One region of the Streptomyces sp. NPDC127119 genome, then DNA from elsewhere that is predicted to be linked to it. Evidence: riboswitches for the same ligand, from Rfam matches in the RefSeq annotation. Region 1 holds a riboswitch; each other region holds the start of a gene.
What was found. A riboswitch is a leader RNA that binds a small molecule or an ion and turns the genes downstream of it on or off. The one in region 1 is predicted to bind cyclic di-AMP.
Positions count from the first base shown of each region.

Region 2: another riboswitch for cyclic di-AMP. It lies ahead of ACFVH5_RS32940 (M23 family metallopeptidase); the one in region 1 lies ahead of ACFVH5_RS18690 (NlpC/P60 family protein).
Region 3: another riboswitch for cyclic di-AMP. It lies ahead of ACFVH5_RS31410 (C40 family peptidase); the one in region 1 lies ahead of ACFVH5_RS18690 (NlpC/P60 family protein).

Region 1 is NZ_JBHXTO010000038.1:3,751-7,016, forward strand. Features, by position in the region: gene pcrA (DNA helicase PcrA) at 1-936, opposite strand, end outside; cyclic di-AMP (ydaO/yuaA leader) riboswitch at 1,488-1,661, shown strand; gene ACFVH5_RS18690 (NlpC/P60 family protein) at 1,668-2,828, shown strand; gene ACFVH5_RS18695 (hypothetical protein) at 2,965-3,266, opposite strand, start outside.
Region 2 is NZ_JBHXTO010000110.1:6,673-9,938, forward strand. Features, by position in the region: gene ACFVH5_RS32935 (PP2C family protein-serine/threonine phosphatase) at 23-1,156, shown strand; cyclic di-AMP (ydaO/yuaA leader) riboswitch at 1,412-1,569, shown strand; gene ACFVH5_RS32940 (M23 family metallopeptidase) at 1,581-2,630, shown strand; gene ACFVH5_RS32945 (aldo/keto reductase) at 2,724-3,266, shown strand, end outside.
Region 3 is NZ_JBHXTO010000099.1:5,665-8,930, reverse strand. Features, by position in the region: gene ACFVH5_RS31420 (ATP-dependent Clp protease proteolytic subunit) at 1-654, shown strand, start outside; gene ACFVH5_RS31415 (hypothetical protein) at 662-970, shown strand; cyclic di-AMP (ydaO/yuaA leader) riboswitch at 1,317-1,503, shown strand; gene ACFVH5_RS31410 (C40 family peptidase) at 1,507-1,980, shown strand; gene ACFVH5_RS31405 (ATP-binding protein) at 2,267-2,710, opposite strand; gene ACFVH5_RS31400 (helix-turn-helix domain-containing protein) at 2,971-3,266, shown strand, end outside.

The DNA of each region.
Region 1 (3,266 bases):
GTGCGCGACGGGGTCCGTGGCGCTGCCGACGAGCTCCCGGACGAGGGAGTACTGCGCGTGGTTCGTGTCCTGGTACTCGTCCACGAGGACGTGGCGGAAGCGGCGGCGGTAGTGCTCGGCGACGTCAGGGAAGGCGCGCAGGAGGTTGACCGTCGTCATGATCAGGTCGTCGAAGTCCAGCGCGTTCGCCTCGCGCAGCCGCGACTGGTACATCGCGTAGGCCTGGGCGGCGGTCTTCTCGAAGCCGTCGGAAGCCTGGGCGGCGAAGTCCTCCTCGTCGATCAGCTCGTTCTTCAGGTTCGAGATCTTGGCGCTGAAGGACTTCGGCGGGAAGCGCTTGGGGTCGAGGTCCAGATCACGGCAGACCAGGGCCATGAGCCGCTTGCTGTCGGCGGCGTCGTAGATCGAGAACGACGACGTGAAGCCGAGCTTCTTGCTCTCGCGGCGCAGGATCCGTACGCAGGCGCTGTGGAAGGTCATCACCCACATCGCGTTCGCCCGCGGGCCCACGAGCTGCTCGACGCGCTCCTTCATCTCGCCCGCGGCCTTGTTCGTGAAGGTGATCGCGAGGATCTCGCCGGGGTGCACCTTGCGCTCGCCCAGCAGGTGCGCGATGCGGTGGGTGAGCACACGGGTCTTGCCGGAGCCGGCGCCGGCCACGATGAGCAGGGGCGAGCCGTGGTGGACGACCGCCGCGCGCTGGTTCTCGTTCAGCCCGTCCAGGAGCGCGGCCGGGTCCACCAGGGGCCTCGGGGCGCCGTCGCGGTAGTAGCCGTCCCTCGGCCTGCTGGGAGGAGGCACGTCGAAGCGCCCGCCGAACAGGTCGTCCGGACCGTGGTCCGGCGCCTCGTCCTCGGGCGGCGGCGGGGGCTCTTCCTCGTGGGCCCGGGAGGGCTTGAGGTCCGCCAGGAAGCTGTCATCAAAGAGGCTGCTCATCGCTCTCCGAGTCTAGGCGCCCCCACTGACACCCGGCCGCCACCCCGGAAACTCGGCGGAATCCCGGGCGGGCGGCCAAGGGCAGAGCCTCACCCGTGATGAGTACGCCACTACACAGGGTCGCCGGGAAGGCGGCGGTGCGGGGGGGGGGGGGGCCGGTACGGCGGCGGTGCGGTGTGCGGCGGTGCGGTGCGCGGCGGTACCGCCACAGGGCGCTGATTTCGCCCCGCATCTGAACCGCGTACGACTGGGCTCCGTATAACCGTGCGGAGACAGGGCGCACCGGACATCGCCTGCTGGAGGTCACTCCTGAGCCGACCGGAACCGGCCCGTCGGCGTGGGCGCCGCTCCGCGACCCGGTCGACCCGCTCCCGTGCCCCTCGGGGACAACTCGGAGCAGATCATGACCAATTGACGTCGGCGGACGACACCCGTGGTCCAGGTCACGAAAATGTATCGGGCATATCGCACATCAAACTTCACAGGTGCCACACGTATTGGCTAACTTTCGCGTAGGCCGCTCGACCCGCACCGGCGAACAACGCCGGGCCGAGCGGGCTCCGCCGAATCCGGCATGCCCTCGTGGCCTCCGGAACCGGGGACCCAACCGATCCTGGGGTGAATCGGTCCGAACTCCCTCGTGGGACAAGGACCGTAGGGCAAACCTTCCGAAGCACTCGCCCGAACCCGACAGCTAACTCGGTAGGCGGATGACGGAAGGAGACGCCCTCGTGGCGCCACACCGCAAGTTGCGGCCCCCCAGTTCTCTGGGCCTGCGGACACCGGCCCTCGCCACCGCGGCCCTGACCTCGGTGGCCCTGCTCTCCCAGACGGCGGACGCCTCGCCGGCCGCGGAGCCCAGGCCGAGCACGGAGGAAGTCCAGAAGAAGATCGACGACCTCTACCAGCAGGCGGGCACTGCCACCGAGAAGTACAACGCCGCCAAGGAGAAGACCACCAAGCAGCGCAAGCGCGTCGCCACGCTCCTCGACGACGTCGCGCAGCGTACGGAGAAGCTCAACTCCGCGCGTGAGGCGCTCGGGACGTTCGCCGCGGCGCAGTACCGCACGGGAGCCTCCGCCCCCGACAGCGCTTCCCTCCTCCTCGCGGACAATCCGCAGGACTACTTCGACCAGACCCAGCTGATGAACCGGCTGACCGCCCGCCAGAAGCAGGCCGTCGACGAGTACGTCACCGAGCGGGCCACCACGTCGAAGAAGCGGCAGGAGGCCTCCGAGGGCCTGGAGACGCTCACCACGACGCAGAGCACGCTGAAGACGTCCAAGGCGGACGTTCAGCGCAAGCTCGCCGAGGCGCGCGAGATCCTCTCGAAGTTGACCGCGGAGGAGAAGGCCCGCTTGGCCGCGATCGAGCGGAAGAAGCAGGAAGAGGCCCAGCGCAAGGCGGACGAGCTGGCGCGGCAGCAGGCGGCCGACGCGGAGCGCCAACGCCAGGAAGCGGCGACGCAGGGCACGGGAACCGCCACGGGTTCAGGGACGGGCACAGGCTCGGGGAGCACCTCGGGCTCGGACTCCGCCTCCTCCACCAAGGCCGCCAAGGCACTTGCCTTCGCCCGCGCCCAGATCGGCAAGCCGTACGTCTGGGGCGCCAGCGGCCCCGGCTCGTACGACTGCTCCGGTCTGACCCAGGCCGCCTGGAAGGCCGCCGGTGTGACGCTCCCGCGCACCACCTGGGACCAGGTGGACACCGGCACGACGGTCTCCGTGGACAACGCCCAGCCCGGCGACCTGGTCTTCTTCTACGACGACATCAGTCACGTCGGCATCTACATCGGCGACGGCATGATGATCCACGCCCCGAAGCCGGGCGCGTACGTCCGCGAGGAGTCGATCTACTACATGCCGATCCACAGCGTGGTGCGGCCGGGCTAGCGCCCAGCTGCATCTGGACGGAACGCGGACGGGGTACGGCAGGCATGTGCCGTACCCCGTCCGCGTTCCGGACCGGCTTCCAGGCTTCCGCGGCGGCTTCCCGGGCAGTTTTCAGGGCGGCCTCCGGGGCGGTCGCTCAGGTCCAGAGCAGCGCGATGAAGATGTTCACCGTGGTCAGCCCGCCCACCAGGGCGAACAGGCCCTTCTCCACCTTCTCGTCGTCACGCTTGACGTAGACGAGGCCCAGGATCACGACCAGCAGGGCCAGCTTCACACCGATCTTGATGTTGTTGACGGTCTGGTCGTCGGCCTGGTTGAGACCGACGAGGACCGCGCCGGTGACCAGCATGGTCAGCGCGCCGTGGAGCATGGCGGGGGTGAAACGGGCCGTGCCGTCGCCCATGGCCTTCATCTGGGTGAGGAAGCCGCCCAGCAGGG
Region 2 (3,266 bases), on a different contig from region 1:
GGTGGTCGAGGGCAGGAGACACGTGATCGGGCGTCGAGCGGTCGAGCAGCGGTCGCCGGGCTCCGCCGGGCCGCCGCCGGACAAGCGGACCGGCCTCTACCCCCGTACCCGCGCGGTCGTCCGCGTGCTCCCCGCACTGCTGATCGTCGCGGGTGTCTTCTACGACGTCCTCACCCCGCAGTACTTCACCGCCGCGCCCTTCCTCTCGGCCGCCTCGCTCGTCGCCGCGCCCCTGCTGTCGCTCGGCGCCACCGTGTGGACGGGCGTCGCGGGCACGGCGGCCATGGCGCTGGTGACCGTGCGGTTCGCCGTCGACGCGAGCGGGATCACCGAGATCGCGACCGTGGCCACGGTCGCCTGCCTCGCCGTCGTCATCAACCGGCTCGTGAGCCTGGGCAACGCCCGGCTGGCCTCCGCCCACGAGATCGCCGAGGCCGCCCAGCGGGCCGTCCTGCCCGAACCCGCCGCGCGCACCGGCGGCCTCGACCTCGCGGTCCGGTACGTGGCCGCGCAGACCGACGCCCTCATCGGCGGCGACCTCTACGCCGTGCAGGACACCCCGCACGGCGTACGGCTCGTCGTGGGCGATGTGAGGGGGAAGGGCATGGGCGCGGTCGCCGCCGTGGCCGTCGTCATCGGGGCCTTCCGGGAGGCCGCCGAACAGGAGAGCACGCTGGAGGGGGTCGCCCAGCGGCTGGAGCGGTCGCTGATGCGCGAAGGGGTGCGGCGCGACAGCGTCGAGGTCTTCGAGGGTTTCATCACCGCCGTGCTCGCCGAGATCCCGCACGGCGCCCAGCGCGTACGGCTCGTCAACCGCGGCCATCCCGGGCCGCTCCTGCTGCGTGGCGACGGAACCGTACGCACGCTCGCCGCGGCGGAACCCGCGCTGCCGCTCGGGATGGGCGACCTGGGCGCCTGGCCCGACCGCGCGCAGGAGGAGGAGTTCCCGGGCGGGGCCATGCTGCTCTTCCACACGGACGGGCTGTCCGAGGCCCGGGACGGGCGGGGTGTGTTCTTCGATCCGGCGGCACGGCTGTCCGGGCGCCGGTTCGCCGGGCCCGACGCGCTGCTCGCCGAGGTGGTGGACGACGTGTTCCGGTACACCGGGGGCGGCGGTACGGACGACATGGCACTGCTCGCCGTTCGCCGGCCGTGAGGGAGCCGGGACGCTCTTCCCGACCCATATCACCTGCAGTAGTCGAACGACGCCCCTGCGCATAACAACTGACACACCGTCAGCAAAACCCGTACCCGTGAATGGCGATCAACTCGCCCGATTTACCCCGCTCCCAGCGTTTAAGTCCAGGCCAGGAGCCGTAACGATCATCAAGAACAGCTTGGAATCCGGTGCCTGAGTCTATTAACGTTCGATAACGCAGCGCGGTGTCCCAGCCGTCACAAGAGACGGCTCCGTGCGCACGCGCCGAATCCCGCAAGGGAACCGGGGAACCACCTACATGGGGTGAATCGCGTGTCTTTCGTGGTGGTGAACACCGCGGTTGACGCGCGTAGGAGACCTTCCTGCTCCGAACCCGTCAGCTAACCCGGTAGGCGAGAAGGAAGGAAAGGAGCGCGCCCACGTGGCGTTCAACAGGCCTGCCCCCACACCCTCGTTCATGCCTGACGAGGTGACGGGAGAGACCTCGGGCGAGAAGAAGCCCGACACCTTCGCCTTCGGCGCCCGCAGGGACGACGAGACCTGGGAGCCCTGGAATCCCAGCGCGGACACCGTCGTTCCCGTCCGCGGCAAGCACCGCGTCGCCAAGCAGCGTGGCGGGGGACTCGCCCGCAGCTCCACCGTTCTGGGCGTCGGTGTCATAGCCGCCGTCGGCGCGGGCGGCATGGCCTCCGCGCAGACCGGCAAGCCGCCGGTGTCGATCTCGATCCCCGACCTGCCCAACGTCGGCTCGCTGATCTCCGACGACGAGGCCCCCGAGGGTTCCAGCACGGCGCTCACCGCCGCGGGACTCACCGAGGCCGACGCCGAGGAGGGCAACGCCGACGCCGGCGAGGCCCTGCGCTCGCGCATCATGCTCCAGGCCGAACTCCAGCAGGACCAGGTCGACCGCGAGGCCCAGGCCGCAGCCGAGGCCGCCGCCGCGAAGAAGGCCGCCACGCTCGCGGCCAAGGAGCAGGACGCGGCGAAGGCCAAGGCCGCCGCCGCGAAGGCGAAGAAGGAGGAGGAGGCCAAGGCGAAGGCCGAGGCCGCACGCCTCGCCGAGCTGGCCAAGCAGTTCACACTGCCCACCTCCTCGTACACGATCACCTCCACCTTCGGGCAGTCCGGCTCGCTCTGGTCCTCCGGTCAGCACACGGGTCTGGACTTCGCCGCTCCCACGGGTACCCCGATCAAGGCCATTCACAGCGGCACGATCACCGAGGCGGGCTGGAGCGGCTCGTACGGCTACCGCACGGTCCTCACGCTCGACGACGGTACGGAGCTGTGGTTCGCCCACCAGTCGTCGATCGGCGTCAGCGTCGGGCAGAAGGTCAGCACGGGCGACGTCATCGGGCGCGTGGGTGCCACCGGGAACGTCACCGGGGCGCACCTCCACCTGGAGGTCCACACGGCCGGCGGCACCGGGATCGACCCGATGGCCTGGCTGCGCGGCAAGGGCCTCAACCCGTAAAGCCTCAATCCGCAAGCCGGTGTCCGTGCCCTGCGGGGCCGCGATGTCGCGGAGTATGGAATACGGCCGTCCGGTTCGGCCGTTGGTTTTGGCATGACTTCTCTTCGCAGGCTGGGTTCGTCCGACCTTGAGGTGTTTCCGCTCGCCCTGGGCGGCAACGTCTTCGGCTGGACCGCCGACCGGGCCGACTCCTTCGCCGTCCTCGACGCGTACACGGCCGCCGGCGGGAACTTCGTGGACACCGCCGACGCGTACTCGGCCTGGGCGCCGGGCAACGAGGGCGGCGAGTCCGAGACCGTCATCGGCGAGTGGCTGACCGCGCGCGGCAACCGCGCCGACGTCCTCATCGCCACGAAGGCCGGCGCGCATCCCGCGTACAAGGGCCTCTCCCCGGCGAACGTCAAGGCCGCGGCCGAGGCGTCGCTGCGCCGGCTGCGGACGGACCACATCGACCTCTACTACACCCACTACGACGACCCCTCCGTGCCGGTCGAGGAGTTCCTCGGAGCCCTGGACGAGCTCGTGCGCTCCGGCAAGGTGCGCGCGATCGCCGCGTCCAACATCTCCGCCGAGCGGCTCCAGGAGTCCCTGGACGCCTCCGACCGCGAGGGGCTGGTGCGGTACGTGGCGCTGCAG
Region 3 (3,266 bases), on a different contig from region 1:
TCCGCCCGCCACGTCCTGCCCGAGTTCACCGAGCGCACCAGCTCGGGGACGCGGACCATGGACCCGTACTCCAAGCTCCTCGAAGAGCGGATCGTGTTTCTCGGGACGCCGATCGACGACACGTCCGCGAACGACGTGATGGCGCAGTTCATGCACCTGGAGTACCAGGCACCCGACCGGGACATCTCGCTCTACATCAACTCCCCCGGCGGCTCCTTCAGCGCGATGGCGGCCGTCTACGACACGATGCGATTCGTCAGCTGCGAGGTGGAGACCATCTGCCTCGGGCAGGCCGCGTCGGCCGCCGCGGTACTGCTGGCCGCGGGCACACCGGGCAAGCGGTACGCGCTGCCGGGCGCCCGCATCCTGCTCCATCAGCCGCACCTGTCGGAGCCGCTCCGGGGCCAGGCGTCCGACCTGGCGATCCAGGCGGACGAACTGCTGCGCACCCGCGCCCGGATGGAGGACATGCTCGCCCGGCACACGGGGCAGCGCCGGGAGCGGATCGGCGCGGACATCGAGCGGGACAAGATCCTCGACGCCCGCCAGGCCCTGGAGTACGGGCTGGTCGACCGGATCGTCCCCAGCCGCAAGGCGGCCCTCGGCGCGTCCGACGACGCATCAGGCACGTCCGACACACCCGGCGTGGGGTGATCCGCCGATGCTTCCGCCCGAGTTGCCCCCGCTGCCGGCCCTGACGCGGGCCGAGGCCGAACTGATCGACCGCTATCTGGAGGTGGTCGACCTGCTCGGCCGGATCAACCCGGCGCACTCCGGCGACACGTACCGCGGACTGCGCGCGGCCCAGGCCCTGGTCGGCAGGGCGACCGCGCTGCGCGACGCCCTGACCCTGATGCACCAGCGGGGCGAGAACGAGTTGCACGCCGCAACCCTGGCGCGGGCCCTGCGCGTCCTCGACGGTGAGCGCAGGGCGGGCCGGGTCGCCCTGCCGCCCGGCTCCGGCACCTGACGTACACCACCGGTCCGGCCTCACGCAGGCACTTGACGAGGCGTCCGCACTGGAGTTGAAACGGACCAGAAGGCGTACCCCCGGTTGGCGTAGTCGAGGCTGCTCCCACAAGCCCCCGGGAGTTGCGCAACGTACGTACGTCCGAGGCGGAATCAACCATTCCGGTGCTGGTGCGGGGGTCCTTGAGGCCCTCGACGCCCACCCGTAGAAAGGGCTGTCCACCCGAACGGGTGAGTGGTGAGTAAGCCCACAAATCGCCGATTCCGCTCGGCTTTTGGGACATCAGTGCGTCAAGATCCCTGCGACGACAAGCCCCCGCCAGAAGCGGCGGGGCGGTCCGGGCGGACGCCGAGTCCTGCCGCTGCCCGGATGACCGGTCGACAGAAGTGCATCGGCAGGAGTGGAGGACCCGAGCATGACGGGCCGCCGGAGAGATCCGAGTGGCCCTTGGGGTGAAGCCGCAGCTGCGGCCGGGCAACTTCGCCAGCCCGAATCCGACAGGTCATCCTTCACAGGCGGCTGACGAAGGGTTGCGCATGACTGCGCTCAATCGTGTCCCGTCGCTGTTCAGCAGGGCCGGTACCGCATCGGTTCTCACCATCGCCGCCGTAGGCGGCGGCATAGTGGCCCCTGGCTTCGCGTCCGACGCGGAAGCGGCCACCCCCGCGACGAAGGCACTCAAGGTGGCGGCCTCCAAGAAGGGTTCCCCGTACAAGTACGGGGCCACGGGGCCCAAGCGCTTCGACTGCTCCGGCCTCACGCTGTACTCGTTCAAGAAGGCGGGCAAGAAGCTGCCCCGCACGGCTGCGGCCCAGTACAACAAGACGAACCACGTCTCCTCCTCGAACCGCAAGCAGGGGGACCTGGTCTTCTTCCACTCGGGCCGGAACGTCTACCACGTGGGCATCTACGCCGGGAAGGGACGGATCTGGCACTCCCCGAAGACCGGGGACGTGGTGAAGCTCCAGAAGATCTGGACCAAGAGCGTCTGGTACGGCCGGGTCAGGTGATCCGCCCACGGGGTGGCCGTGGCGCTCGGATCGCCACGGCCACCCCGTGAGGGACCCGGCCCGACGGCCCGCGAGGGGCCCGGCCCGCCGCCCGTGAGGATTCCGGGCATCACACCCGTGGGAGACCCGCTCGACGCCCGTGAGGGACCCGGGCCCTCACGCGTGAATTCGGGCGCTGACTGGTTACTCGTTCACCGCCGGACGTCCGGTGCGTTGTGTGTTGTGGGTTGTCCGCCGGCTCGTCGTGGCCTGGCGCGCGGTTCCCCGCGCCTCTTCGGGGCGGGCCCTACTCGGCCCGGACCGGCTGTGCCGGGGCCGTCCAGGGGAGCATGATCGATACGGTCTTGCCGCCCTCGCTGGTGGCTCGGACCGAGAGCTTGCCACCGGATTCCGCCGTCAGCCAGCGGATGATCACCATGCCCCGGCCGTTGTCCTGCTGAACGGCGGCGGGCAGCCGTTTCGGGAAGCGCGGGTGGCTGTCGGTCACACCGATGCGCAGTTGTTCGTCACGGTCGAGTTCGACGTCCACCGTGAAGGTGGGTGACAGTCCGAAGGTGTGCTGTACCGCGTTCGTGGCAAGTTCGGAGACGATGAGCCGAACCGTGTCTGCGGTCTCCGAGTCGGACGGCAGTCCCCATTCGGCCAGCACGTCGGTGACATACGTACGGGCGACGGAGACCGAGGCGGGATCGCTCGGCAGAGTGACGGATGCTTCCTGGTGGTCTGCCATGCGACGTCGTCCCTTTCCCACGGGACCGGGGTCCGACCGAAGCGGATGACTTCGAGACGGTCCCGGACTGGTGCTTGCGCCAGAGTGCCACTACCTCGGCGTTCGTGGTGCCGATCCACCAAGATATGCATATATCTGTCGCTCGAAGCGGTGAACTCTGCGACCGTCGACCGTATTTGGGCGGGCAGGTGGTTTGTCCTCTACCGTCGGCGTGACGCCGGGCGCTGTAGCGCTTGCGCGACGGTCGGAAGGAGACGGCCATGCAGTACGGCCCCGCGGTGCGCCGACGTAAGCTCGGCGCCGAACTGCGGGCCCTGCGCGCCCGCGCGGGCCTCACGAGCGGCGAGGCTGCGCGCCTCGTGGGCTGGCACCAGTCGAAGGTGAGCCGGATCGAGACCGGCCGCAGCGGGGTCAAGCCCGCCGACGTGCGGCGACTCCTGGACGCGTACGACGTCCGCGACCCGGAGCTGCACGAGTTGCTCGTCGTGCTGGCGGGCGCGGACGGCGACGGCCGGCACCACTGGTGGCACGCCTACCGGGGCCTTCTGCCGTCGAC